Regions from separate parts of the Labrys sp. HAY1-8F genome, predicted to be linked through region 2. Evidence: predicted binding sites of a transcription regulator. Region 2 holds the regulator's gene; the other holds the start of a gene.
What was found. The regulator LexA, encoded in region 2, represses DNA repair genes until DNA is damaged. The targets are predictions, from matches to a motif close to TGTTCNNNNTGTGTTCNG.
Positions count from the first base shown of each region.

Region 1: a site for LexA is predicted at 10,504-10,521, ahead of ACR9ZN_RS08945 (ATP-dependent helicase). Genes of this name have one in related genera too.

Region 1 covers NZ_JBPGWZ010000002.1:19,606-34,273, forward strand. Annotated here, with positions in the region: gene ACR9ZN_RS08900 (carbohydrate ABC transporter permease) at 1-610, shown strand, start outside; gene ACR9ZN_RS08905 (ABC transporter ATP-binding protein) at 624-1,691, shown strand; gene ACR9ZN_RS08910 (MFS transporter) at 1,853-3,082, shown strand; gene ACR9ZN_RS08915 (ArsC family reductase) at 3,084-3,434, shown strand; gene ACR9ZN_RS08920 (DUF1428 domain-containing protein) at 3,612-3,965, opposite strand; gene ACR9ZN_RS08925 (peptide deformylase) at 4,063-4,554, opposite strand; gene cueR (Cu(I)-responsive transcriptional regulator) at 4,586-5,014, opposite strand; partial or broken gene ACR9ZN_RS08935 (heavy metal translocating P-type ATPase) at 5,099-7,372, opposite strand; gene ACR9ZN_RS08940 (SOS response-associated peptidase) at 7,608-8,306, opposite strand; gene ACR9ZN_RS08945 (ATP-dependent helicase) at 8,338-10,425, opposite strand; gene ACR9ZN_RS08950 (hypothetical protein) at 10,720-11,400, shown strand; gene ACR9ZN_RS08955 (DUF4350 domain-containing protein) at 11,397-12,632, shown strand; gene ACR9ZN_RS08960 (AAA family ATPase) at 12,601-13,557, shown strand; gene ACR9ZN_RS08965 (DUF58 domain-containing protein) at 13,554-14,668, shown strand, end outside.
Region 2 covers NZ_JBPGWZ010000002.1:5,458,692-5,473,359, forward strand. Annotated here, with positions in the region: gene gltA (citrate synthase) at 1-823, opposite strand, end outside; gene gltX (glutamate--tRNA ligase) at 1,127-2,557, opposite strand; gene ACR9ZN_RS34325 (ComEC/Rec2 family competence protein) at 2,776-5,004, shown strand; gene ACR9ZN_RS34330 (TOBE domain-containing protein) at 5,034-5,240, shown strand; gene ACR9ZN_RS34335 (pentapeptide repeat-containing protein) at 5,345-6,028, opposite strand; gene lexA (transcriptional repressor LexA) at 6,055-6,771, opposite strand; gene ACR9ZN_RS34345 (molybdopterin molybdotransferase MoeA) at 6,884-8,104, opposite strand; gene moaC (cyclic pyranopterin monophosphate synthase MoaC) at 8,101-8,604, opposite strand; gene trpC (indole-3-glycerol phosphate synthase TrpC) at 8,601-9,404, opposite strand; gene trpD (anthranilate phosphoribosyltransferase) at 9,410-10,420, opposite strand; gene ACR9ZN_RS34365 (anthranilate synthase component II) at 10,420-11,034, opposite strand; gene ACR9ZN_RS34370 (hypothetical protein) at 11,119-11,625, opposite strand; gene trpE (anthranilate synthase component I) at 11,644-13,155, opposite strand; gene ACR9ZN_RS34380 (peptidylprolyl isomerase) at 13,165-14,668, opposite strand, start outside.

The sequences.
Region 1 (14,668 bases), 5.4 Mb from region 2:
GATCATTTCGGCCTTGACGGCTCTGTTCACCACGATCGTGGCGGCTGGTGCTGGCTACAGCTTTTCGCGCTTTGTCTACAAGGGAAAGTTCTGGCTGGTCGGACTGATGCTGATCACTCAGATGTTCCCGCTGGTGATGACCATCGCGCCGATCTTCAAGCTGTTTCAGCCGCTCGGGCTCAACAACAGCCTGACGGGCCTGATCATCATCTACACCGCCTATAATGTGCCGTTCGCCGCCTTCCTGATGCAGTCCTTCTTCGACGGCATTCCGAAGGATCTGGAAGAGGCGGCGATGATCGACGGCGCCACCCGCTTCGGGGCGCTGCGCCAGATCATCCTGCCCCTGACCATGCCTGGCATCGCCGCCACCCTCGGCTTCGTCTTCACCGCAGCCTGGAGCGAACTGCTTTTCGCGCTGATGCTCAACACCAAGGACAATGTCATCACCTTCCCGGTGGGCCTGCTCAACTTCGTGTCGAAGTTCGCGGTGGATTTCGGGCAGATGATGGCGGCCGGCGTGCTCGCGCTCATCCCCGTCTGCATCTTCTTCTTCCTGATCCAGCGTTATCTGGTCCAGGGCCTCACCGCTGGCGCGGTGAAGGGCTGAAAGGTTTATTCCGATGGCCAATATCGAAGTGAAAGCCGTCCGCAAGAATTACGGCGCGCTGCCCATCCTCAAGGGCATCGACCTCTCCATCGCCTCTGGCGAGTTCGTGGTGCTCGTCGGCCCGTCCGGCTGCGGCAAGTCGACTTTGCTGCGTCTCATTGCCGGGCTGGAAGATACCACCCAGGGGCAGATCCTCATCGACGGCGCCATGGTGAACGACCTGCCGCCGAAGGATCGCGACATCGCCATGGTGTTCCAGTCCTATGCGCTCTATCCGCATATGAGCGTGCGCGACAATATGAGCTATGCGCTCAAGCTGCGGAAGAAAGCGGCCGATTTCATCTCGGATGCTGTGACCAAGGCGGGTGCCAAGCTCGGCCTAGAAGCTCTGCAGGAGCGCAAGCCGCGGCAGTTGTCGGGCGGGCAGCGCCAGCGCGTTGCCATGGGGCGCGCCATCGTGCGCAATCCCAAGGCCTTCCTGTTCGACGAGCCGCTGTCCAATCTCGATGCGCGGCTGCGCGAGCAGATGCGGTTCGAGATCCGCAAACTGCACCGCGATCTCGGGGCGACCTCGGTCTATGTCACCCATGACCAGATCGAGGCGATGACCATGGCTGATCGCATCGTCGCCATGCAGGGCGGCGTGATCCAGCAGGTCGGCGCACCGCTCGAACTCTATGACGATCCCGCCAATATGTTCGTGGCCGGGTTCATCGGCTCGCCGGCCATGAACTTTCTCGATGCGCAGGCACAGCCGGGCGAAGGAGGCACGGCCTTGCGGGTCGGCGATACGGTTCTTGCCGTCCTGCCGGGCCAGCGCCTGCCCGCCAAGGTCGTCGTGGGCATTCGCCCCGAGCGCGCGGTGCTGTCGTCGGCGGGTAACGTGCCGGCCCGCGTCGATCTGGTGGAGCCGACAGGGCTCGGCACGGTGGCGCACCTGGAGATCGGCGGTCAGGGGGTGAAGCTCTTCACGACCGAGCGTCCCGCCTTGACGGTAGGCGAGATCGTGAAGCTGGCCATCGCTCCCGGCGATCTCAGGCTGTTCGACCCTGCCAGCGGGGAGCGCATCAGGCTTACCTGATGCGATCCGCGCCTGCCAGTGGCAGATGCGTGGAGCTTTTGTCGGACAAGGGCTGGCCAAGCCGGCATTGCCCGTGACAAAAGAAGAGCTGAATTCCTTTCAGGCTCGCATGACGCTTTCCCATAGCCGGGGGCTGCATGCCTTTTCTTTTGTGAGATTTGATGTCCCGCATTGCAACGAGCAGCGAGGCCGTGCAGGAGCCCGCCGCCTCCGCCTGGGTCACTCTGTTGATCGCTGCGGCTTGCGGCCTCATCGCCGCGAATATCTACTATGCCCAGCCGCTCGTCGGCTTGATCAGCGCTGATCTCGGCATGTCGCCAGGCGCGGCTGGGTTGATCGTGACGATGACGCAGATCGGTTACGGCGCCGGGCTGCTGTTCCTGGTGCCGCTCGGCGATCTGATCGAGAATCGCAAGCTCATCCTCTGGGTGATGGGCCTGGCGGTGATCGCGTTGGCAGGGGCCATGCTGGCCCGCGACAGCCTGCAATTCCTGGTCTCGGCCTTGCTGATCGGGCTCGGATCGGTGGCCGTGCAGATCCTCGTCCCCTTTGCCGCCCATCTCGCACCCGAGGCGCGGCGGGGCAGGGTGGTCGGCAATGTGATGAGCGGGCTGATGGTCGGCATCATGCTGGCCCGTCCGGTATCGAGCCTGATCACCTATTTCAGCTCCTGGCACATGGTGTTCCTGGTCTCCATCGTCGCCATGCTGGTGCTGGGCGCAGTGCTGGCCCGGGCCTTGCCCAAGCGCCAGCCGCCGCCGGCTCCGTCCTATGGCCGTCTTCTCCTCTCGATGGCGACCTTGATGCGCGCCACGCCGATCCTGCGCAGGCGTGCTCTCTATCAAGCCTGCATGTTCGGCGCCTTCAGCGTGTTTTGGACCTGCACCCCGCTGCTGCTGGCGAGCCCCGTCTTTGGCATGACGCAGTCGGGCATTGCCCTGTTCGCGCTGGCCGGGGCGGCAGGCGCGGTGGCAGCCCCGCTCGCCGGGCGTATCGCCGATCGCGGCTGGGTCCGTCCAGCCTCGGCCTTCGCCATGACGCTCGGCGCCCTCAGCTTCCTGCTCACCCATTTGGCCGAGCCGGGATCGAGCCTGTCGCTCGGCCTACTGGTCACTGCCGCGATTGTGCTCGACTTCGGCGTTTCGGCCAATGTCGTGCTCGGCCAACGCCTGATCTACAATCTGGGTGCGGAATATCGCAGCCGCCTCAACGGCGTCTATATGGCGACGTTCTTCGTGGGCGGTGCGCTCGGCTCGGCGCTGGGGGGCTGGGCCTTTGCCCATGGCGGCTGGGCGGCGGTCTCCTGGCTGGGCTTTGCCCTGCCGGTCCTCGCCCTTATCTATTTTTCGACGGAAAACAGGGCCTTGTACGGCCCCGCAAACAGGACCTGACATGAGCGTGACGATCTACGGTATCAAGACCTGCGACACCATGAAGAAGGCACGCAGTTGGCTCGACGCGCATGGCAAGGCGCATGGCTTTCACGATTACCGGGCCGAAGGGATCGACCGCAAGCGCCTCGAGGCCTGGGTGGACAAGGTCGGCTGGGAAACACTCCTGAACAAGTCGAGCACCACGTTCCGCGCCTTGCCCGAGGCCGACAGGCAGAGTATCGACCGGGCCAAGGCGATCGCATTGATGCTGGCCGAACCGACCATGATCAAGCGCCCGGTCCTCGACCTCGGCGGCGGCAAGCTGCTGGTCGGCTTCAAGCCCGACAACTACGCCGCCGTCCTGGCCTGATGAGACAGGGCGGTGGTCCTAACCTGGCGGACAAGAGCGCTTATGCTGGTGTGCCGATCTCCAGATCGGCATTCTGGGTAGCAATTGTCTGTCGAAAAGATGCCGATCTGGAGATCGGCACACCAATTCTGATGCCTTCGATTGGCGCTTGTGAACAGGCGGCGATGAGGACCTGGCCTACCGCTCGATCAAGGTGGTGAAGCCGCCAAAGATCATGCGCTTTCCGTCGAAGGGCGCGTTCGCCATGCTACCCTCCAGCCGGGGATCGGCCATCACCTTGGCCATGATGGCGTCACGCTCCTCGCGCGAGCGGTAGGTCACCCAGGAGAACACCACGATCTCATCCTCCTTGGCCTGGACGGCGCGCGGAAAGGACGTGACCTCGCCATAAGGCACGTCGTCGGCAACGCATTCGACATAGCTGAGTGCGCCATGTTCCATCCAGACCTGGCCGCCGAGACGGGCCATTTCCTCATAGGCCTTGAGGTTCTGCTTGGGCACGGCGACAACGAAACCGTCGACATAGGTCATTTCAGCTTCCTCCTGTTTCGATCTCCCGAAGGACGTTCGGCATCCGGCCAAGCCGACAGCCCTGGCGAAATTTTGTTGTCTGCGGGGCTGGCTGGCGTCAGGATCGCTTTTGAAAACGCTTGATCAGCCTCTCGCGTTTCAGGCGCGACAGACGCTGGATCCAGAAAATGCCGTCGAGCTGGTCGATTTCGTGCTGCAGGCAGACGGCGAGCAATCCATCGGCTTCCTCGGTCTCCTCCGCCCCTTCAAGGGTCTGGAAGGCGACACGCACCCGGGCGGGACGTTCGACCGTCTCGGTCGCACCGGGCATTGAGACGCTGCCTTCGACATGCTCCCGCTTATCGTGCGATGACCAGACGACGCGCGGATTGACATAGATCCGCACTCTTTTCTCATCGGGCAGCTCGATCACCGTCAGTCTTTCGAGAATGCCCAGATGCGGGGCCGTAATGCCGATGCCGGGCGCGGCGCGCATGGTGTCGAGCAGATCCTCGGCTAGGGCGGCAAGCCTGGGCCCGAATTCGGTCACGGGATTTGCCGCCTGGCGCAAGCATGGATCGGGAAAACGCAGAATCGGTTGGACAGGCATGGCGGGAAGTTAGCTCACCTCATCATGCACATCACGCTCGGCGACGCTTGGGCTTGGGGGGTGCCGCCTCCTCGCCATGGGAAAGATCCTCCAGGATCGGGCAGTTGGGCCGGTCGTCGCCGTGGCAATTATGGACGAGATGGCGCAGGGTCTTCGCCATACCCTCGATCTCGCGCGCCTTGCGTTCGAGCTCGATGATATGAGCTGCGGCGATGCTCTTGACATCGGAGCTCGCACGGCTGCGATCGCTCCACAAAGCGAGCAAGGTTTCCATCTGCTCGACGGAAAAGCCGAGATCGCGGCAGCGGCGAATGAAACGCAGTGTGTGAATATCGCTGTCACCATAGACGCGATAGCCGGCTTCCGTGCGGGCTACGTTCGGTACGAGCCCGATAGATTCATAATAGCGGATCATCTTGGCCGAGACGCCGGAGGCGGCGGATGCTTCACCGATATTCATGACGGTTCTTCCTGTTCGTCCTTCACGCGAAGACCTCATCACGACCTTCGAATCTTGATGAGCTTTCTTCGATATTCCCTTGAATTAGCTTGATGAAGTCAATGTCTGTACACCTGTCGCTTGTGCTGGCGCAGTCTCAGGCTGGAAGCCCTTGAGCCTGAGCGCATTGGTCACCACGAAGACGCTTGAAAGCGCCATGGCGCCGGCTGCCAGCATCGGCGAGAGCAAGGTGCCGTTGACGGCATAGAGAGCGCCGCCAGCGATGGGGATCAACGCGATGTTGTACGCGAAGGCCCAGAACAGGTTCTGGCCGATATTGCGCATGGTCGCCCGTGACAGGCCTATGGCCCTGACGACTCCATTGGGATCGCCGGCCATCAGCACCACCGCCGCGCTCTCGATGGCGACGTCGGTGCCCGTGCCGATGGCGATGCCGACATCGGCGGTGGCGAGCGCCGGCGCATCGTTGATGCCGTCGCCGACGAAGGCGATCTTGCGCCCTCCGGCCGCCAGCCGCTGCACGGTCTGGGCCTTGCCGTCCGGCAGGACTTCGGCCTCGACGGTTTCGATCCCGAGCCTTGCCGCAATCGCCTGTGCCGTCCGCCGGGCGTCGCCCGTCACCATCGCAACCCGGAGACCGAGTGCCTTGAGGGCCGCGACGGCGGCCTTGGCCGTCGGCTTGATCGGATCTGCGACGGCGATGACCGCGGCGATCTTGCCGTCGACGGCCGCGAAAAGCGGCGTCTTGGCCTGTGCGCCGAGGGCTTCTGGCCGATCGGAGAGAATCCCGGCATCAAAGCCCTGTTCTGCCATCCAGCGTGCCGAGCCGATCGAGATCTTCCGGCCATCGACGAGGGCGGAGGCGCCGCGCCCCGGGATCGCCTCGAAATCGGTGGCCGAGGGAATGTCGAGGTTACGCTCGCGGGCCGCCTTGACGATGGCGGTGGCGAGCGGATGCTCCGAACGCGCTTCCACCGAGGCCAGCAGAGCGAGAACCTCATTCTCCGAAAAGCCGGGGGCGGTTTCGATATCTGTGACCGCAGGCTCGCCCTGGGTGAGGGTTCCCGTCTTGTCGAAGGCGACGATCTCGACATCACGCAGGCTCTGCAGGGCATCGCCGCGACGGAAGAGCACGCCGAGTTCGGCCGCACGGCCTGTCGCCACCATGATCGAGGTGGGGGTAGCCAAGCCCATGGCACAGGGGCAGGCGATGATCAACACGGCAACCGCATTGACGAGAGCGAAGCTGAGGGCGGGGCTCGGGCCGAACAGCAGCCAGGCGAGGAAGGTCAGCGTTGCGATGGCGATGACGGCGGGCACGAACCAGGCAGTCACCTTGTCGACCAGCGCCTGGATCGGCAGCTTAGCGCCCTGGGCTGCCTCGACCATGCGGATGATCTGGGCGAGGAGGGTCTGCGAGCCCACCTTCGTCGCTCGGAACGAGAAGCTGCCTGTTTTGTTGATGGTCCCACCGATGACTTCGGCACCCACGCCCTTGGTAACCGGTATCGCCTCGCCGGAGATCATCGACTCGTCCACGAAGGAGGAGCCTTCGACGATTTCGCCGTCGACGGCGATCTTCTCGCCGGGGCGCACCCGGATGATGTCTCCCGGCTGGAGCTCGGCGATCGCCACTTCGGTTTCCGAGCCGTCGCGCAGGCGCAGGGCCGTCTTGGCCTGCAGCCCGGCCAGTTTGCGGATCGCTTCGCTGGTCTCTCCCTTGGCCCGCGCCTCCAGATAGCGGCCGAGCAGGATCAGCGTGACGATGACGCCGGCGGCCTCAAAATAGACATAGGCCGTTCCCGCCGGCAGGGCCGAGGGCAGGAAGGTCGCGACGACCGAGAACAGCCAGGCCGCACCGGCACCGAGGGCGACCAGGGCGTTCATGTCCGGAGCACCCCGCAGCAGCGCCGGAATGCCCTTGACGAAGAAGCGCAGCCCCGGCCCGAACAGCACGAGGCTGATCAGCACGAATTGCGCATACCAGTTCCAGCGACCCAGGTTCATCTGGACGGCGTGGTGCAGGCTCGGCACCAGGTGTCCGCCCATTTCCACCAGAAAGACCGGCACGGTCAGCAGGGCGGCAAGAGCCAGATCCCGGCGCAGTGTAGCGATCTCGGCCTTGCGGGCCGTGCGTTCAGGATCCTCGGCCCGGTCTTGTTCGATCAGATGGGCGCCGTAACCCGCTTTGGCGATGGCAGCCAGCACAGGAGGCAGGTTGGCCGGCCCCTCGAAGGCGACCTGCGCCCGCTCGGTGGCGAGATTGACGGCGGCCTGCACGACGCCTGGGGTGGCGGCGATGGCCTTCTCCACGCGACGAACGCAGGAAGCGCAGGTCATGCCCTCGATGGCGATGTCAAAAGTTGCGGGGTTCGAAGTCGAAGAGCTCAAAGTCGGAGGGCTCATAGTCGGAGACATGGGGCAATCCCTTTCCAGGTCATTGCCAAGATAGGTAAACCTTCCAGTCATGGGAAGGTCAAGGGCTTCTTGTTCGGAGCGCGGACTTCCAGTCCGCTCTGTGAAATATCACGCTGACAGAGCGGACATCGCCCCATGACTTCATGGAGCTGAGAAGTCCGCGCTCCCAGTATCCTCACATGGGCCTGGCGATATCTTCCGTGTTGTTGGCTGGGCTGTTTACGCGCGAAGAAATCGGCCAGATCTCCATCAGCTCCGGCGGAAAGGGCACCATCAGGTCGAAGGGATCCGGCTCGATATTGTCGAGCCAGCGCTTATGGCTCTCCGGGGCCACTATTACCGGCATGCGGTCGTGGATCGTCGCCATCAGCGCATTGGCCTGGCAGGTGACGACGGCGAAGCTGCGCGTGATCTCACCAGAGGCCTTGTCGATCCAGCTTTCCCAGACGCCGGCCACGGCGAAGGGACGGCGATCCTTCATGGCGATGGCATATGGCTGCTTGGCTCCCTTCACCGGCTTGCCGTCCGGCTCAAGGATCTTCATCCATTCGAAGAAGAGATCGATCGGAACGAGACAGCGCCGTGCCTTATAGGCATCGCGGAAGGAAGGCTTGGTCTGGATGCCCTCGCAACGGGCGTTGATCGGCTTCGGCCAGTCGCTGGGATCTTTCACCCAGTTGGGAATGAGGCCCCATTGCAGGAGATCCCGAACATAGGTCGCCGATCCGGGTTTTCGGCGGAACACCCAGAAATATTGCGCCGGTGCGCCATTGAAATGGGCCTCCCAGGCACGAGCGACCTCTTCCGGCGTAGCGCCAGGTTCCGTCTGAAGGCCCGGCAGGTCCGGGCTGCGCTGCATGATCCGTCCACACATGGCCGGACCATGGCATGCTCAACCACACGTCTCAACGCCACATGCCGCGCATGCGGTCGCGCAGGTCGATCGAGCTGTGGATGCCGCCGGGTTGCCGCGCTCTGGACGCTGCCACCCTCGGCCACATCATCTGCTGGAAGCGATCGAGGATCGAAGCCGGGATGAAGCGGGTGCGGTTGGCATAGACATGCCGGTCGCCCTGGGAATGCTGGCCATGGGTGAAGAAGCGCTGCGGCATGACAAGATGCAGGCTGTCGCGCGCCCGTGTCATCGCGACATAGAGCAGCCGGCGCTCTTCCTCCAGATCGTTCTTGGTGCCGGCGGCGAGATCGGCGGGCAAGCAGCCATCCACGGTGTTGAGCACGAAGACGGCCTTCCATTCCTGCCCCTTGGCGGAATGGATGGTGGAGAGGATGAGGTAGTCTTCGTCCCGCAAGGGAGCTCCGGCCTCGTCGCTGGTGGCGTTGGGCGGATCGAGCGTCAGCTCGGTGAGGAAGCGTTCGCGGGATTCATAGCCCGCCGCGATCTGCTCGAGCTGGAGAAGATCGGCGCGGCGCGTCACCGCATCCTCATGCATGCGCTCGAGATGGGGCTCGTACCAGCGACGAACGCGCTCGATCTCGCCGGGCCAGTCGCTCGGTCCCTTGTGCAGGCTCGCGGCGAGGTCGACGAAATCGGGCCAGTCCGCGCCCGCGCGGGGAGGCGCCGGCAAGGCCGCGATGTCGTCGACACCGACGGCGTCGAGCACATTGGCGGCCGACGTGGGGCCGACGCCCGGCAGCAGTTGCAGGACGCGGAAACCGGCGACGCGGTCGCGCGGGTTCTGCGCCCAACGCAGCAAGGCCAGCATGTCCTTGACGTGGGAGGCGTCGAGAAATTTCAGCCCGCCGAACTTCACGAAGGGGATGTTGCGGCGGGTCAGTTCGACCTCGAGCGGGCCGGAATGATGGGAGGCGCGAAACAGCACCGCCTGCTGCTTCAGCGTCATGCCGCTCTCGCGATTCTCCAGGATTTGACTGGCGACGAAATCGGCCTGCCCAGCCTCATCCCTGACGGTGACGAGATGCGGACGCTCGCTCGATTGCCGCTCCGTCCACAAATTCTTGGTGAAGCGCTCGCTGGCAAGGGCGATGACGGCATTGGCAGCCGCCAGGATGGGTTGGGTCGAGCGGTAGTTGCGATCGAGCGTGATGATTTCAGCCGCGGGCGAGAACTGGGCCGGAAAGTCGAGGATGTTGCGCACGGTGGCGGCGCGAAAGGAATAGATCGACTGGGCGTCGTCGCCGACCACCGTGACGCCTTTGCCGTCCGGCTTGAGCGCCTTGAGGATCGAGGATTGCAGGCGGTTGGTATCCTGGTATTCGTCGACCAGGACATGGTCGAAACGGGCCGAAATATCGGCGGCGATCATCGGTTCTGCCACCATATGCGACCACCACAGCAGCAGGTCGTCATAGTCGAGCACATTGTTGGCGAGCTTGGCTTCGACATAGGCGGCGAACAGGCTGCGAAGCTCCGCTGCCCAGGCAAGACACCAGGGAAAGGCCTCCTTCAGCACGTTTTCGAGTTCATCCTGCGCATTGACCACGCGCGAATAGATGGCCAGGCACGTGCCTTTGCTCGGGAAACGGCTTTCCGTCTTGGAGAAGCCGAGTTCATGGCGCGCCAGGTTGATCAGGTCGGCGGAATCCTCGCGGTCGTGAATGGTGAAGGAGGGATCGAGCCCGATCTGATAGGCATATTCGCGCAGGAGCCGGGCGCCGATGGCGTGGAACGTGCCAGCCCAGGTCAGGCCTTCGCTCAGTGTCGCCCCCTTTGCCCCCATGACCTTGGCGGTGATCTGCTCGACCCGCCTTGTCATTTCGGAGGCGGCCCGGCGCGAGAAGGTCAGAAGGAGAATGCGCCTGGGATCAGCTCCTTCGGCGATGAGATAGGCAACCCGGTGAGCCAGCGTGTTGGTCTTGCCCGATCCGGCGCCGGCAATGATCAGCACGGGCCCGGCCGGCTGGCCCGAACCATGCTCGACCGCCCGGCGCTGGTTTTCGTTCAGGCCGGCAAGAGGGTCGACCGGCGATTGAATGGACACCTCGGGGACAAGAAGGGCTGCCTGCGCGTTCATGCCTTGGTCTCGCGTCGTGAGGAACGAATCTGCCCACCGATTCGGCGAGCCGTCTTCGGGAAAGGGTAGAAGTTACATATGAACAAAAATGGAACAGATTCGCGAATGACCCGTTTGTCGGCAACGACCTACCGCCGCGCTCCCGCTGGTGGATGAATTCGATCGAGGCGGCGTGAATGTGTTCCCTGAGCGCTTGCTCCGGATCGGCCGTCACGCCATGTTCGCGGATATGAAGCAGGGCTGATTGGCGGTTTGGTGCGGGAACGGGGTCGAAAACATCCGACGGGAAGGATCATGCCGGCTATGGCCGGCTTGGCGGTTCTACTCGCATTGACGCCGGCAACGCCGGCTTTCGCTGCCCCCGATCCACAAGCCGTGGTCAAGGATGTCGCGCGCGATCTCGGCCTGCAACCCGACCTGCCCGGCAACAAGGGCGAGGTGGTGACGCCCAAGACGGAGCCAAAGCAGGATGAGCGGGCGCCGCGCATGTGGAACCCGTCGCTGGGAACCTTGCTGAGCATCCTGCTCTATGCCGCCATCGCCGCGGGTCTCATCTTCGCGATCTGGACGATGCGGGATCGTCTGCCGGTCCTGGGGCGGCGCAAGCTCGTTGCCGGTGTCGATACGGAGGTCTCCGCTCAGGCCGCCTCGGTCGAGCGCATGGTGGTGGCCCAGGTCGAGGCCGACGAACTGGCGCGCCAGGGCCGCCTTGCCGAGGCGATGCATGCCTTGCTGCTGCGCAGCCTGATCGAGGTGCGCAAGAGGCTCAATGTCAGCTTCGCGGACTCGCTGACCAGCCGCGAAATTCTTCGGGCCCTGTCGCTGCCCGACCGTGGCAAGCAGGCGCTGTCCGACATCATCGGTCGCGTGGAGCCCGTCTATTTCGGCGAAAGCCCTGCCGAAGAGCGCGATTATGCCGCTTGCCGGCAGAGCTATGAGGCCCTGACCGAAGCGATGCAGGCGAGGGCGGCATGAGCGAAAAAGCCACCTTCTCAGGTCCTGTCCTCGCCGTGCTGGTCGCTGGAGCCACGGCCGTCTTCGCCCTGTCCATGCTGTTGATGCTGAACGGCTCGTCCGAAGAACAGGGCTTCAGCACCACCACCAAATCGGTCTCGGCGATCGGGCATGCCGGCCTCTATGAGCTGGCGCAACGCCTCGATGTTCCCGTTGCCCGCAGCCGCATCAACGGTACCGTCGCCCCTGGTGAAGGCGGGGTGCTGGTGATGGCCGAGCCGACGTCGAGCCTGTCGAAGGACGACATCATTCGCCTGGGACGCGAGAGCAATGTCCTGCTGGTGCTGCCGAAACGCTGGGCGCTGGCCGACAGGAGCAAGCCTGCCTGGATCCGCTCCGCCACGCCGATGGACATTCCCTGGGTTACCAGCATTGCGCGGCTGGTCGAGCCCAAGCTCGAGGTGACGCGGGGAGACCCGCCCAAGAGCTGGGACCGCAACGATCTCAATGTGAATCCCTCTTTCGACGACGGCGCCCAACTGATCAAGAGCGAAGAGCTGACGCCGATCATCGGCAATCGCCAGGGCATGCTGATCGGCGAGAAACTCGACGGTGAGCGCCGCGTCTGGGTGCTTGCCGACCCCGACCTCATCGAGAATCATGGCCTGACCAAGGGGCGGAACGCCGAATTCGCGCTCGCTTTGCTGAATGCCATGCGCGATGCCGAACTCGGGGACGGCAAGGTCGTGTTCGACGAGACCATCCATGGCATGGTCAACAATGTCGACAGCCCCTTCAAGAAGCTGTTCCAGTTTCCCTTTGTCATCGTGCTGTTGCTCGTACTTGCCGCGACGGCGCTGCTGGCTTGGGCCACCACGAGCCGTTTCGGCAAGCCGCGCCTGGCGCCGCCGGCGTTCGACCTCGGCAAGGGGCGCCTGATCACCAACACGGCTACCCTGCTCGACCGTGCCGGCCACCATGCCTTCGTCATGCGCCGCTATGTGCGGGCGACATTGCGTGATGTGGGTCGGCTGTTTCACGCACCACGCCAGCTCGATGACGAAAAATTGGCAGAGTGGCTCGACAAGATCGGTGAGGCGAGGGGGCTGGAAACCAAGGCCTCCGACGTCCTCGCACGCACCGTGGAAGGGCAGGGTACGTCCCTGACCGGTTTGTTCCAGGCCACGCGCGATATTCATGATTGGAAGGAAGAAATCTCCGATGGAACTGCAGCGCGTCGCCCATATCGCTGACGGCATCCGCAAGGAAGTCGGCAAGGCCATCGTCGGCCAGGACGAAGTCATCGAGCTAATGCTCACCGGCCTGCTCTGCGGAGGGCATATCCTGCTCGAAGGCGTGCCGGGCACCGGTAAGACGCTACTGGCCCAGGCCTTCGCCTCGACCTTGTCGCTGAAATTCGGTCGTGTGCAGTTCACGCCCGACATGATGCCGGGCGACGTGATCGGCACCAACCTGTTCAACTTCCAGACCAACGCCTTCATACTGACCGAAGGGCCGATTTTTACCGACCTCCTGCTGGCGGACGAGATCAACCGCACCCCGCCCAAGACACAGGCGGCGTTGCTGCAGGCGATGAACGAGCGGGCTGTCACCATCGACGGCAAGACCTATGCGCTTGGCGCCGACTTCATGGTGGTGGCGACCCAGAACCCGATCGAGCAGCAGGGCACCTATCCCTTGCCCGAAGCGCAGCTCGACCGCTTCCTGTTCAAGATCGATGTCACCTATCCCAGCCGTGACGAAGAGAGAGCCATCGTCACCCAGCATGGGCACCGCTCGGCCATGCCCAAGCTTTCCGATTTCGGCCTCCAGAGCCAGGCCGATCCGGCAACGCTCGCCGATCTCCGGGCCACCAGCGAACAGATCGTGCTGACGCCGCAGATCATCGACTATGTCGTCGACGTGGTGCGCGCCACCCGCCAGCACCCGGCGATCGAGACGGGCGGATCGACCCGCGCCGCCAATGCACTTGCGGCCTCCGTGCGGGCCTTGGCCGCGCTGAACGGGCGCGATTTCGTCATTCCCGACGATGTGAAGCGGCTGGCCCGGCCGATCCTGCGTCATCGCATCGTCCTGGCGCCCAATGCCGAGATCGATGGCCTCACTCCCGACCGCATCGTCAACGAAATCCTGGACCAGACGGCAGCACCCCGATGATCCGGCCGACACCGCGCGCCGTGCTGCTGTTCAGCCTAGGCATCCCCGTTGCCCTGTTGATGGTGGTATGGAATCCGGCGCTATGGCCGTTTTCCTTCGACCTAAGCCTGCTGGCCCTGCTGGTGATCGCCATCGACGCGCTGCTGATCCCGCCGCGCCGTGCCCTCATCGTCGACCTTCAAGCGCCGATTCGGTTGCCGGTCGGCAATGAGGGGCGGATCGATGTCACGCTGCGTAGCACGAGGTCGGCGCGCCTGCTCAGGATCGAGGCGGTGGTCGATCTCGATGGTCCACTGGAGACGCCGCCGATGGTTGCTGGCCGTTTCGGCGGTGCCCCGGAGGTGCTCAGCATTCCCTTTACGGCTCTGCGACGTGGGGTGGTGACGCTGGAAGCCCTCTGGCTGCGCTGGCGAGGACCCTTGGGGCTGGTGGAATGGCGCCTGAAGGAGGAATTGGCCCGCAAGATCGAGATACTGCCCGCCGCCCGCATGTCCTTCGGCCCAGCCATCCAGGCGCTGAGCAAGAGCGCCATCTACGGCACCAAGACCCAGAACCAGAAGGGCGAGGGCACCGAGTTCGATACGTTGCGCGAGCATGTGGCGGGCCTCGACTCTCGCATGATCGACTGGAAGCAGTCGGCCCGCCATCGCAAGCTCCTGTCGAAGGAGTTTCGCATCGAGCGCAACCACCAGATCGTGCTGGCCTTCGACACCGGCCATCTCATGCTCGAGCCGATCGACGGCCTGGCGCGGCTCGATCATGCCATCGAGGCGGGGCTGATGCTGGGCTGGACCGGGTTGAGGGCCGGCGATCTCGTCGGTAGTTTCGGCTTTGACGCCACCATCCGCCATTATCTCGAACCGGGGCGGGGTAGCACCTATTATGCCCGGCTGCAGCGCTCCGCGGCCCAGCTTGCCTATCACACGGAGGAGACCAACTTCACCCTCGGCTTGGCCGAGTTGAACGCGCGGCTGAAGCGCCGGGCTCTGGTGGTGCTGTTCACCGAATTCGTCGACAGCGTGATGGCCGAGCTGCTGATCGAGAGCTTGAAGCGCATGGCCAACCGCCATGCCGTGATCTTCGTCACGCTGCAGGATCCATTGACCGCGCG
Region 2 (14,668 bases):
TCTTGAGCGCAGCTTCATTGGCGCCGCCATGGGCCGGGCCCCAGAGGCAGGCGATGCCGGCGGCGATGCAGGCAAACGGATTGGCGCCCGAGGAGCCCGCGAGGCGGACCGTCGAGGTGGACGCGTTCTGCTCGTGATCGGCATGCAGGATGAAGATGCGATCGAGCGCGCGGGCCAGGATCGGATTGGGCTTGTATTCCTCGCAAGGGACCGAGAAACACATGCGCAGGAAGTTGGACGGATAGTCCAGATTGTTCTGCGGATACACGAAGGGCTGGCCGATGGTGTATTTGTAGGCCATCGCAGCCAGGGTCGGCATCTTGGCGATCAGTCGCATCGACGAGATCATGCGCTGATGCGGGTCGGAGATGTCGGTGGAGTCGTGATAGAAGGCCGAAAGGGCGCCGACCGAGGCGACCATCACGGCCATCGGATGGGCGTCACGGCGGAAGCCCTGGAAGAAGCGAGCCATCTGCTCATGCACCATGGTGTGGCGCGTGACGCGATAGTCGAAGTCAGCCTTCTGGGCAGCCGTCGGCAGTTCGCCATAGAGCAGGAGATAGCAGGTCTCGAGGAAGTCGCCATGCTCGGCGAGTTGCTCGATCGGGTATCCGCGATAGAGCAGCACGCCCTCATCGCCATCAATATAGGTGATCTGGGATTCACAGCTTGCCGTCGAGGTGAAGCCTGGATCGTAGGTAAACATGCCCGTGTGCTTATAAAGGGGCGCAATATCAACAACCGTCGGACCAACGGAGCCGGCCTTGGTTGGCAATTCGATTGCCTTGTCACCAATAGTCAGAGTCGCCGTGTTACCGCTCATGCAATCCTCCTTGTACGGAAATACGCGGTCACGCCTTGGCCAGAAAGGAGCCCCCCGGCTCAAGTAAGGCCTACGTATCGCCGATCCGTCGGTGTTGGGTAGACCATTTGCTGCAATGCCGCAAGAAAGACGAAGAAGTGAACTGTCGGTTCGACGACTGCTTAGGCGGCAGCGCGCCAGGGTAGGGCCGATTGCCCCACTTTGACGCGAAAGCTTTCCAAATCTTTCGCGTCAAAGCTGCGAAAAATACACCTATTGCGCGAAACCCGATGTCCGGGAAACACAATCATGCGGCGCTTGGTCTCAGCCGGCCTGATCCTTCAGCCGGGCCAGGCTTTCCTCGCGGCCGAGGACGGCCAGCACGTCGAAGACCGGCGGCGAGGTGGTACGGCCGGTGAGCGCAGCGCGCAACGGCTGGGCCAACGAGCCGAGCTTGGCGCCGGTTTCCTCGGCTGCGGCCCGCACCGTCGCCTCGGTCGCACTGGCGCTCCACTCGCCCAAGGCTTCGAAGCGCGGCAACAGCATGGCGAGGGTCGCCCGCGCTTCTTCGTTCAGCATGGCCTTGGCCTTGTCATCCAAGGGCAGGGGACGCGAGACGAACAGGAAATTGGCACCATCCAGCAATTCCACCAAAGTCTTGGCGCGTTCCTTAAGGCCGGGCATGGCGGCCAGCAACTGAGAGCGCTTGGCACCATTGCCGTCGGCGAGCTGGGCAACGAGGGCAGGGCCACCGGGAATATGGGGGAGCAACTGGTCGATGGCGGCGAGCAATTCCTCATCCGTGGAGTTGCGCATATAGATGCCATTGAGGTTTTCGAGCTTCTTGAAATCGAAGCGCGCGGCCGATTTGCCGATGGCGCCGGTATCGAAATGCTCGATCATCTCCTTGGTGGTGAACACTTCCTGGTCGCCATGGCTCCAGGACAGGCGCACAAGATAATTGCGCATGGCCGCCGGCAGGTAGCCCATGGCTCGATAGGCGTCGACGCCCAGCGCGCCGTGACGTTTGGAGAGCTTGGCACCGTCGGAGCCGTGGATGAGCGGGATATGGGCCATATGCGGCACTTCCCAGCCCATGGCTTCGTAGATCTGCTTCTGGCGGGCCGCATTGGTGAGATGATCATCGCCACGGATGATATGCGTGATGCCCATGTCATGGTCATCGACCACCACGGCCAGCATATAGGTCGGCGTGCCGTCCGAGCGCAGCAGCACCAGGTCGTCAAGGTCCTTATTGGCCCAGCGCACGGTGCCCTGCACGTCGTCCTGGATGACGGTTTCGCCCTCGATCGGCGCACGCAGGCGGATCACCGGCTTGACGTCCTTGGGGGCTGTCGCCGGGTCGCGGTCGCGCCAGCGGCCGTCATAGCGCGGCGGGCGCCCTTCCTTGCGGGCGAGCTCGCGCATCTCCTCCAACTCCTGCTGGGTGGCGTAGCAATAATACGCCTTGCCCTGGGCGAGCATGGATTCGGCAACTTCGCGGTGGCGGGCAGCGCGGGCAAACTGGAAGATCGGGTCTCCGTCCCAATCGAGGCCAAGCCAGGCCAGGCCATCCAGGATGGCGGCAATGGCGGCATCGGTCGAGCGCTCGCGATCGGTGTCCTCGATGCGCAGCAGCATCTTACCGCCCTTGGCCCTGGCGTAGAGCCAGTTGAACAAGGCCGTGCGGCCGCCGCCGATATGGAGGAAGCCGGTGGGGGAGGGAGCAAAGCGGGTGATGACAGGAGTGGACATCGAAGTTGGCAATTCCAAAAGGCAGGGGAAGCGAAGCCAGAGCGCGGGAGCATGGAGGCGGAAGTATTGAGGCCCTTGGCTAACCCGGATCACATCAATAAGCTTGGGGCTTTAGCACAGGGTTTCATTGGGCGGTAGCGGCGGGGGCGCCTTTGCCTGAGAATGATCGAGGCCGCGCGCGGGTTGGTGTCCTCGGTGGAAGGCCGGGACAGCTGGGATTGGCGTTGCCCGGCGGCATGCTGTTCGGGCAGGGGCTGCAAAGGCTGGTGTCCTGGCTGGCGACCGGGCTTGCGGCGGAGATGGCGGCCTTCGAGCTTGCTCTCGTCGTTCCGGTCTTTCTAGGCCTGGGTGTCATCGCTTATTTTGCCGCACCGGAAGAGCCTGGTCTTTTCGTTCCCGCATTCCTTACTGTAGGGACGGCCTGCCTTGCCTATGGCTTGCGGGGGCGTTGGTGGTTGCATGTCGGCCTGATCAGCCTGACGGCGGTGGGAGCGGGCTTTTGCTCTGCCAAGCTGCGTACGATGAGCGTCGCCGCGCCACAGCTTTCGCGTTCGATGGCGGGAACCGTTACAGGCCTCGTCCTTTCGGTAGAGCCGCGCCTGGGTGGCAGTGCGCGCATCGTCATCAGGCCGGTCTCGGTGGAGAAGCTGGAGCCTGCTGCGATGCCGGCCCGCATCCGACTTACGGTCCGCAAGGGCAGCGAAATCCGGGCTGGCGACAGCATCAGCCTCAAGGCAGTCATGAGACCGCCTCCGCCTCCTGCCTTGCCCGGCGGTTACGACTTCGCACGCGATGCCTTCTTCGATGGCATTGGTGGCGTTGGTTTTGCAGCGGGCAAGATTGCACCTGCGGCCAGCCCCGTCGAGGCGAGCTGGGCGGAAGCTTTCAATATCTGGATCGATCGCCAGCGCAACGATCTGACCCGACGGATCGTCGAGACGATACAAGGCGAGAATGGCGCCATCGCGGCTTCGCAGGTCACCGGCAAACGCGGCCAGATTCCCGGCGACGCCAATGAGGCCTTGCGCGCTTCCGGGCTCTATCATGTCGTTTCGATCTCGGGTCTCCATATGGCGCTATTTGCGGGCGGCCTGTTCGGCCTCATCCGCGCTGTCCTGGCGTTGTCGCGCCGGATCGTGCTCTATCGGGGCACCAAGGAACTCGCCGCGCTGCTCTCGCTGCTGCCGGCTGCTGCCTATACACTGTTTTCCGGCGCCGAGGTCGCGACGGTCCGCTCCTTCCTGATGACGGCCATCGTGCTGCTGGCCGTGGCGCTGGGACGCAATGCCATTACCCGCCGCAACGTCGCCCTGGCCGCGAGCTTCGTGCTGCTGACTACGCCGGAGCAGCTCCTGGGGCCGAGCTTCCAGATGTCCTTCGCGGCGGTGGCGATGCTGGTGATCGCACATGAGCAATGGAGCCGGCGGAAGCGAGAGAAATCTGCAATGGCGTGGGAAAGGGCCATCGGTGGCGCTGTGACCTTGGTACTTGCCATGATGCTGACCACGATCGTCGCCTCGCTCGCCACGGCGCCATTCTCAGCCTTTCATTTCCATCGTATCACGCTGCAGTCGCTGGCCTCGAACCTTGTCGCGACGCCGATCGTCTCCTTCCTGATCATGCCGCTCGCCATGCTGGCCGTGGTCGCCGAGCCGTTTGGCTATGGCGCTCCATTCTGGCAGGCGATGGGCTGGGCTGTCGGCTTGTTCATGCAGGTGGCTCGTTCGGTTGCGACCTGGCCTGGCTCCGATCTCGTGCTGCCGCAGTTCTCCGCCGCGGCGCTCGGATTGTTCGCTCTGACGCTGGTCCTGCTGACCGTTCTGCGCACGCGTCTTGCTCTGCTGGCCCTATTGCCTTTGGGCGGGGGCATTGCCCTGGCCGCGACAGCGTCGCTGCCGGTAGCTCTGTTCGGCGCAAACGGCTACGCGGCCCTCGTTCGCAAGGGCGATCAACTGACCGTGCTGGCGCAGCGATCCGATGCTTTTACGGTTCAGCAATGGCTGCTGGCCATGGGCGATCGGCGCAAGCCGGAGGATCCAACCCTTGCCGCACAGCGCCTATGTGACAGAGAAGGGTGTTCCGCGCCCATTGAAGGAGGCGGGATCTTCATGCTCGACAAGACCAGCAACGCCGCCGAAGAGGACTGTGGACGCGTCAGCGTCCTGGCCGGACCGGTTCCGATCGGTGCTCGCTGTGCCGCCGCTGGAGTTGTAATGGACCGGGAGTTGATTCGCGCGGTCGGCTCGATAGCACTTTATGTAGAGCCGTCGGCGAGCGGCGATATCAGTCCGCGCTGGCGTCTCGTCATGGCCCGCCATCCCCAAGCGTCCCGTCCATGGGTACCGAGCCGGGTGATTGTGCCGCCGAAGCCTCTGCCCCAGGCGGCAGTACAAGTCCCAGCGACGGATAGGCCTATGGACCGCGTCACCGCCGAAACCGATAACTGACGCGAGATTCTCACAAGAAAGGACGGACCATGAAAATCAGCGCCCGCAACCAGATCAAGGGCACGATCAAGAGCGTGACGAAGGGGCAGACCACCTCCCATATCCAGCTCGAGATCAACGGTACCATCATTACCGCTTCGATCACCAATGAGGCCGTCGATGATCTCCAGCTCAAGCCCGGCCAGAACGCCTATGCCGTGATCAAGGCCTCCGACGTCATGATCGCGGTCGACTGATCGGCGCTGTCAGCCAGGCCGGGTCTTCGGACAGATGGTAGTTCGAAGACACCCGGAGGCTACCCGACCATCAAGCGGATTTGCCTGCGAACTCCAGACCTTCTTCAGGCGATCCGCAAGCCTAGCTCGGCTAGCAATTGGCCGGCCTGGTTTTTCGAGATCGTGGCGCCCTTGAAATAACGGGCGTCACCAAGCTTCAAGCCGCCGAGATCGGCACTGCGTAGATCCGCTCCTTCAAAACGGGCATCGACCAGATTGGCATCGCGCAGGCTGCACTCTTCGAAGATGACATCGCGGAAATCGCATTGGCGCAGATCGGCCTGGGTGAAGTCGAGGCGGCGTAGCGTGGACTTGCGAAAGGAAAAGGCCGGCAGTTTCGCCGACATAAGCAAGACCTCCTCGAAAACGAGCCCGAATGCGGCGATTTCCGAGAGATCCGCGCCTGTCAGCTTGCAGCCGGTAAAAACCGCCGAGGCTGCTTTGGCGCGTCGAAAGCTGGCATTGCTGTAGTCACCCGTGCGGAATGCAGCATCTTCGAGGTCGGTGCCACGGAAATCGGCACCGCCCGCCTTGCAATTGCGCCATAGCGTATTCGCGAGCTTGGCGCCGACCAGCTTGGCATTTTTGAGAATGCAACGCTCGAACGACCAGTGGGACAGGTCGAGACGCGAAAGATCGCATTCCTCCAGTTCACAATCGACAAGGCAATACGGCGCGCGCTCCTTGAGCAACCGCTCGACGTCACGGCGTTCCAGAGCGTGGCCGCTGACTGTATGAAGGCCAGTCATTGCAAGCGAACCAAATTCGCATGCTCTCAATATCGGCGGAACAGGCCCACCAATTTACCCTGGATCTGTACCCTGTCCGGGCCGAAAATACGGGTTTCGTAAGCCGGATTGGCCGCCTCCAGCGCAATGGAGGCGCCGCGCTTGCGCAAGCGCTTCAGCGTGGCTTCCTCATCGTCGATCAGGGCTACCACGATATCGCCGGTATCGGCATGGTCCTGGCGGCGGATCAGCACGGTGTCATTGTCGAAGATACCAGCTTCGATCATTGAATCACCGCGCACTTCCAGGGCGAAATGATCACCTGAGGACAGCATTTCCGGCGTAACGCTGATGGTATGGCTCTTGGTCTGGATGGCGGAGACCGGCGTACCGGCGGCGATGCGTCCCATCACCGGGACCAGAACCGGCCGGCCGACATCCTCGTCCATTTCCGGCCTGACGGGGCGGACCTTGCCGAGATTGCCCTCGATCACGTTGGGGCGGAAGCCCCGCTGCGAAGAGGCCAGCGACAGGCCGCCTGGCACGGCGGATTCGGGCAGGCGTACCACTTCGAGCGCGCGTGCCCGGTTTGGCAGGCGCCGGATGAAGCCGCGCTCCTCCAGAGCCATGATCAGGCGGTGGATGCCGGACTTGGAGCGCAGGTCCAGCGCCTCCTTCATTTCATCGAAGGAGGGGGGCACGCCCTGTTCCTTCAGGCGCTCATGAATGAACCGAAGCAATTCGTGTTGTTTCTTGGTCAGCATGGCTTTCCCGTCGTGGCGGCCGCGAATCACGGTGAAGGTGTAAACAAAACAAGAACAGTGCTACATGTTCCTACTGTGTTCTGCAACTGTGAAGTTCAGGTTAAGGGTAGCGTCAATAGCCGGCCGCACGAAGATCGATGATCTCGCAGATATCGCCTGGTTTTGCTTCCGGCGCAAAGGGCGGCCGGACAACCAGACAGTCGGCATGCTGCATCACACTCACCAGCGACGAATCCTGCAGCGCCAGCGGTTTCACCTTGAGGATGTCTGACGTGTCGTCAAGCACGAAGCGGGCACGGATATAGTCTTCACGAACGTCGTTGGCTGGCCAAGCGCTGGCGAAGACGGCCTTGCGGCGGGACAGACCCGCATCGGCCCGCCCCAGCAACGTACGCAACAAGGGTACCAGGAAGAGGACGCCGCAGACCACCGAGGATACCGGATTGCCGGGCAGGCCGAGGATATGCATTGAGCCAAGCCGCCCGTGCAGCAGGGGCTTGCCCGGGCGCATGGCGATCTTCCAGAAGCCGAGCCGCATGCCTTCGCGGGTGAGCGCGGTCTGGATCAGATCGTGATCGCCGACCGAAGCACCGCCGATGGTGACGAGCACATCCGCCTTCTCGGTACGAGCCCGCCGAACGGCAGCTTCCAGGGCCGGGAAGTCGTCGCTGGCGATGCCGAGGTCGAGCACTTCGCCCCCCTCGGCCTCGACCAGTGCCCGAATGGCGAAATTGTTGGAGGCGACGATCTGATTCTCGCCGATGGCTTGACCGGGCAGTACCAATTCATCGCCGGTCGCGAGAATAGCAACTTTGGGGCGGCGGCGGACCGGCAGGGCAGGATGATTCATGGCCGCGGCAAGCGCTATGTCGCGGGGACCGATGACGGTGCCTGATGTCAAAGCCTCCCGTCCTTCGGCAAAGTCCAGGCCACGGGCCCGGATATGCTGGCCGAGCCTGGCCGCCGCCTCCACGATGACGCGATTGCCCTCGCGGCTCGTGTGCTCCTGGATCACCACTGTGTCGGCGCCATCCGGCACGGGCGCACCCGTGAAGATGCGAACGGCCTGGTTTTCGCCAACTCGTCCGGCGTAGCCATGCCCCGCCGCCGATTCTCCGATCAATTCGAGGCTGGCACCTTCCTTGGCATCTGCCGCTCGCACCGCGTAGCCGTCCATGGCCGAGGCGTTGAAGCCGGGCTGGGTCCTCAGCGCCGTGATGGCCGAAGCGAGAACACGTCCGCGCGTGGCATGCAGCGATATTGTTTCGGTTGGAAGCGGGGCTACGCCGGCAACCACCTTGGCCAGCGCGTCCGCGACGGGAAGCAGGCTCATCGATTTTCCTCCGCATGCCAATCGCCGGATTTGCCGCCGGATTTCTCCACGAGCCTGATCGCCTCGATGCGCATACCCCGATCGACGGCCTTGACCATGTCATAGATGGTCAGGCAGGCCACGGAGACTGCGGTAAGCGCTTCCATCTCCACGCCGGTCTGGCCGGCAACCTTGGCCGTCGCCCGCACGGTCAGACCCGGCAGAGCGGTGTCGGGCTCGATTTCGACGGCAACCTTGCTGAGAAGCAGCGGATGGCAAAGCGGAATCAGCTCATGCGTCTTCTTGGCTGCCATGATGCCGGCGATGCGGGCCGTGGCGCGGACATCGCCTTTCTTGGCATCGCCGGACAACACGAGGTCGAGCGTTTCACGCTGCATCACCACGCGCCCTTCAGCGATCGCGGTGCGGCTGGTCACGGCCTTTTGCGAGACGTCGACCATATTCGCCTCGCCGGAGGCGTCGAGATGGGTGAGGCCGCGTTTCGTGCGCTGCTGGCTCATGCCGCGCTATCCAGGGCCAGCAAGGCGCGGGTGGCGGCGGTGACGTCGGCCTGGCGCATCAGGCTTTCGCCGACCAGGAAGGTGTTGACCCCGACCCGCTGCAGGCGGCCGACGTCGGCTGGCGAGAAGATGCCACTCTCACCGACGAGCAGGCGGTCGCTCGGCACTAGCGGCGCCAGAGTCTCCGTGGTTTCCAGGCGGGTGACGAAGTCGTTGAGATCGCGATTGTTGATGCCGATCATGCCGACATCGAGCACGAGAGAGCGCTCGAGTTCGTCGTGGTTGTGGATTTCGCACAGAACGTCGAGCGACCAGTCCTTGGCCGCTGCGATCAGGGCCCGCGCTTCGGCATCGGTGACGCTGGCCATGATCACCAGAATGCAATCGGCGCCCCAGGCTCTGGCTTCCACCACCTGATAGGGATCGTAGAGGAAGTCCTTGCGCAGGGCGGGCAGCGATACCGCTGTGCGCGCTGCGGTAAGGAAGTCGGGCCGTCCCTGGAAGGAGGGCTCGTCGGTCAGCACGGAAAGACAGGCAGCGCCGCCGGCCTCATAGGCGCGGGCGAGCGCCGGAGGATCGAAATCGGCGCGGATCAAGCCCTTGGAGGGGCTGGCCTTCTTGATCTCGGCAATCAGGGCGGTGTGGCCGGCGTCGAGCTTGGCCTGTAGAGCCCTCTGGAAGCCGCGTACGGAACCGGCCTGCTCTGCCAGCTTGATCAGTTCAGGCAACGGGCATGCCGCCTTCGCCGCCTCGATCTCGCGGCGTTTATAGGCTTCGATCTTTTGCAGAATGGTGGCCATGGCACTCACGCGTTTGAAACTTCAACCAAACGGTTGAGTGTTGCTAGGGCCTTGCCCTTGTCGACGGATTCGCGGGCGAGGGCTACGCCATCCCCAAGGGTCGGCACCCGCCCCGCCACGAGCAGGGCAGCACCGGCATTCAAGAGGGCGATGTCGCGGTAGGGCGTCTTCTCGCCTTCGAGTACGGCCCGCAGCGCCACCGCGTTGTGGGCAGCATCGCCGCCCTTGAGATCATCGGGTGCTGCCACGCGCAGGCCGACTTCCTCCGGCGTGATGACGCCATGGCTGATCTGGCCGTTCTCCAGCGAGACGATCTCGGTGGGCCCGGTTGTGGTGATCTCGTCGAGCCCGTCGCTGCCATGTACGGCGATGATGCGCGTGGAACCCAGCGTCTTGAGCACTTCCACCATGGGCTGCAGCCACTGGCGGGCATAGACGCCGAGCAGCTGCCGCTTGACGCCGGCGGGATTGGAGAGCGGCCCCAGCAGATTGAAGATCGTCCGCGTGCCGAGTTCGACGCGGGTGGGGCCGACATGCCTCATGGCGCCGTGATGAGCGGGGGCGAACATGAATCCGACGCCGGCCAGGCTGATGCAGCGCGCAATATCTTCCGGCCTCAGCTCGATATTGACCCCAAGCGCTGTCAATACGTCGGCGGCGCCGGATTTGGAGGAGAGGGCGCGATTGCCATGCTTGGCGACCTTCACGCCCGCGCCTGCGACGATCAGGGAGGCGGCAGTCGAGACGTTGTAGGAACCGGAGGCATCTCCGCCCGTGCCGACGATGTCGACGGCGTCCTCGGGGGCTTCCACCGTCAGCATCTTGGCGCGCATGGCGGTGACGGCGCCGGCCATCTCGTCAGGCGTTTCCCCGCGTACTCTCAGCGCCATCAGGAAGCCGCCGATCTGAGAGGGGGTGGCCTGGCCGGACAAGAGCAGGTCGAAGGCTTCAGCCGCCTCTTCCCGGGAGAGCGAACCGGCGGCGGCCTTGCCGATATAGGGCTTGAAACCGTCCATCATGTATGCTCGCTTTCTTGAGCTCTATTCTTGGCGTTCCATTCCGCCGCCAGCTCCAGGAAGTTCTGGAGGATGCGGTGGCCATGATCGGACATGATCGATTCCGGATGGAACTGAACGCCATGCAGCGGCGCACTCTTGTGCTGCAGGCCCATGATGACGCCGTCGTCGGTCTCAGCGGTGATTTCGAGATCCGTTGGCAGGGTGTCGCGCTTGACCACCAGCGAGTGATAGCGCGTGCCCATGAAGGGGCCGTTCAAGCCCCGGAAAACGCCGCGGCCACGATGGTCGATCGAGGAGATCTTGCCATGCATGGGGATGGCGAGGCGCACGATGTCGCCGCCGAAGACCTGGCCGATCGCCTGATGGCCGAGGCAGACGCCGAAAAGCGGGATGCGATCCCTGGCTTTCTCGATCAAATCGCAGCAGATGCCGGCCTCGGTGGGCGTACAGGGGCCGGGCGAGAGCACGATCGCATCGGGCGCCGCGGCGATGACCTCGTCGACACTGACCTTGTCGTTGCGATGAACCGTGACGGTGCAACCCAGCTGGCCGAGATAATGCCAGAGGTTCCAGGTGAAGCTGTCATAATTGTCGATCAGCGTCACGGTCATGGAACGGTCTGTCGTCACGGCTCTTGCCTCCTTTGAAGCCATCACGACTAGGCGTGCGGAGGCAGCGGGTCAAGCGCTTCGGCTTTAGGAAGTGCCGGGAGTGGGTGGAGCCGCCATCGGGCGTCGGCGTATGCCGTGTTTCTTGCCATAGGCGCAGGCAAAGATCTCCAGCAGGACGAAGAGCGCGAGATTTCGGCCCACGATGGGCTCGAAATAGTCCGAGGCCAAGGTCATGCGAGAAGCGATCATCTGCACGGTGTTCCCGAACAGTTCCAACCTCTCCAAGCCATAGGGCAAGAGTGCGCCCAGGCCCGCGAAGACGGCCATGTAGATAAGTGAGGCGAGCGAGGAGATCAGCCAGATGCCGAAACCGTAGTCGGAATAGGGTGCCGAGCGCTCGCTCTCGAACAGCCAATGGAAGAAGAAGATGCCATAGGCAGCGCCCAGGGCAGGCAGGGCAATCGCCAGCATCAGGGCGACGGCCTGCATGCCGCCCGGATAGAGGTAGAGATAGAAATCGGCGAACAGCACGACATACGCGGCCCCGAAGGTCAGCAGGGCCGATCGCCGGGCACCGGGCCATTTAGCCATGGATGCCGTCCACCTGCCTTACTGTCCCCGCCCGGGCTGGCCGGCGAAGCGGACAGCTTCTTCGGCGGCGCGGAACAGGGCCTTGGCCTTGTTGACGCATTCGGCGTACTCGCTGGTCGGCACGCTGTCATAGACGATGCCGGCGCCGGACTGGACATGCATGGCGCCGTCCTTGACCAGGGCGGTGCGCAGCACGATGCAGGTGTCCATCTGGCCGTCGGCGCCGAAATAGCCGATGGCGCCGGCATAGAGGCCGCGCTTGTCCCTTTCGAGCTCGTCGATGATCTGCATGGCGCGGACCTTGGGCGCGCCCGAAACCGTGCCGGCCGGAAAGCCTGCTGCGAGCGCATCGAGCGCGTCATGACCAGGCCCGATACTGCCTTCGACGTTGGAGACGATGTGCATCACATGGCTGTAGCGCTCGATGAAGAAGCGATCGGTCACGCTCACGCTGCCGATTGCCGAGACATGGCCGACGTCGTTTCGCCCGAGATCGAGCAGCATGAGATGTTCGGCCAGTTCCTTGGGATCGTTGAGCAGCGATTCGGCCAGCGCATCGTCCTCGGCCTTGGTCTTGCCCCGCGGGCGCGTGCCGGCGATGGGGCGGACCGTGACCTTGCCCTCGCGCAGCCGGACCAGGATTTCCGGGCTGGAACAGACCACGGAAAAGCCCTCGAGCTGGAGGTAGACCAGGAATGGGGCTGGGTTGATGCGGCGCAGGGCGCGATAGAGCGAGAAGGGCGGCAGCTGGAACGGGGCGCTGAAGCGCTGTGACAGCACGACCTGGAAGATGTCGCCGGCCTTGATGTACTCCTTGGCACGGGCGACCATGGCCAGGTAATCCGCTTCGGCGGTGTTGGAGACCTGCTGGGCGTGGAGTGCGTCGAGATCGACGGTCTCGGCCAGCTTGGGCGTCGGGCGATCCAAGCCGTCGACGATGGTCATCAGCCGCTGTTCGGCGCGCAAATAGGCCTGCTTGGCCGAGACATCCGCCTGCGGGCGAACCGGCGTCACGGCGGTGATGGCATCGCGCACCGCATCGAACACCACCATCACCGTAGGGCGCATCAAAATGGCGTCGGGAACTCCAATGGGATCCGGCTTGGCGGCGGGAAGCTCTTCCACCAGCCGCACCATGTCGTAGCCGAGATAGCCGAACAGGCCGGCCGCCATCGGCGGCGCGCCCTCAGGCAGCTCGATGCGGCTTTCCGCGATCAGCGCCCGCAGCGTCTCGAGGGGATGGCCACCCAACGCCTCGAAGGTCTGGTCCGGCAAATGGCGGTTGATCGAGGCCTTGCCGTTCTCGCAACGCCAGATCAGGTCAGGCTCCAGTCCGATCATGGAATAGCGCCCGCGCGTGGCGCCGCCTTCCACCGATTCCAGCAGGAAGGCGTTGGGCTTATCGCCCGCCAGCTTCATGAAGGCGGAAACCGGCGTCTCCAGATCGCCCACCAGCGTAAGCGTCAGGATCTGCGCCTTGCCGGCCGAGTAGGCGGCCGAGAAGACCTCGAAGGAAGGTTCGAGAAGCATGGTATCGACTCAGAGGCTGCCGGTGCCGACAATACGGTCGACATTGGTCTGGTTGATGGTCACGCCGAGCTCACCTTCGACCTTCTTGACATATTCCGTCATCAGATCCTGGCCGAGGCCGGCTGCGAGCTGCTTGGACAGAGTCTCGGTCTGCGGAGCCTTGGCATCGAGCTCGGGGATCACATTGTCCTCGACGTGGAAGATGATGCGATCGGTTCCGTTGGCGGCGAGCGCCGTACCAAAGCCCTTGAGCGGGGTGGCGAACACGGCAGTGACGACTGCCGGAGGCACGGGCTGGTTCTGGCCGTTGCGGGTGAGATCCCAAGCCGGCACGACCTGCAGGTTCAGGCCCTTGGCGAGGTCTTCGAGCGGCTTGCCGCCCCGCAACTGGGTCACGAGTTCGTCGGCCTTCTCCTTGAGCTTGGCGACTTTCTGATCCGCGGTCCAGGCAGTAATTACCTCGTTCTTGGCTTCGTCGAGCGTGCGGTCGCGAGCCGGAACGACGGTGTCGAGCGAGAACCACATCAGGCCTTCGTCGCGGCCGTCGACGGCTTCGGGATCGGAACCGGGTTCGGCGGTGAAGAGAGCGGGAAGGACCTGGGCGGCGAGCGGCACGGCAACCGGCTTGCCCTCGGCGTCGCGACCCTCCGTATCGACTGCGGGCAGCGTGACGGCCTTCAGCTTGAGTTTGCTGGCGATATCCTTGAGCGGGGCGCCGCCCATGCGCTCGTCCTCGATGGAATCACGCAGATTCTTGGCGGCTTCCGATGCGCGTTGGCGTTCCAGTTCCCCACGCAGGACGGTCTTGGCGTCGACGATCTTGGTAACCTTGACGATGACGTTGGCGAGGCTGCCCTGCACGGCGTCGGATGTGGCGCCTTCCTTCAGGGCGAAGGCTGCGTCGGCGATCTTCTGGTCGCCGAGCTGGCGCTTGGACACCGTGCCCAAATCGATGTCTTCGGGCTTGAGCTTGCGCTCAGTGACAAGGCCTTCGAAGGTGATCTGGCCCGAGGCGATTCGGGTGGCGGCGGCCTTGGCCTCATCCAGCGAGGGGAAGGCGATCTGCTCGACCGTGCGCTGCTCCAGCGCTGCCGAGCCTGCCTTGTCCTTGTCGAAGGCGGCCTGAACATCGGCATCGGTGACGGTGGCCCGGCCGGTCAACTCTGCCGGCGTCACGAGTATATAGCTCAGGCTGCGCAGTTCCTTGGTGCGGAATGCACCCTTGTTCTCGTCGTAATAGGTCTGCAGCGCGGTGCCGTCGGGCGGAGCGATGTCGCCCACGCTGCTCTGCGGCAGCACGACATAGGACGTATTGCGCTTTTCCTGTTCGTAGCGCGCCGCGGCCTGCAGGAGTGCCTGGGGAACGGGGCCACCGGCCGCCAGGCCCTGGTCGATCTGGCCGCGGACATAGACCTCGTGCTGGCGAGCGAAGAATATCGCTTCGTTCATGCCGTTGGTCTCGAGCATCTGACGGAAGGCGTTGGCGTCGAAGGCGGGCGGCTTGCCCGGCACG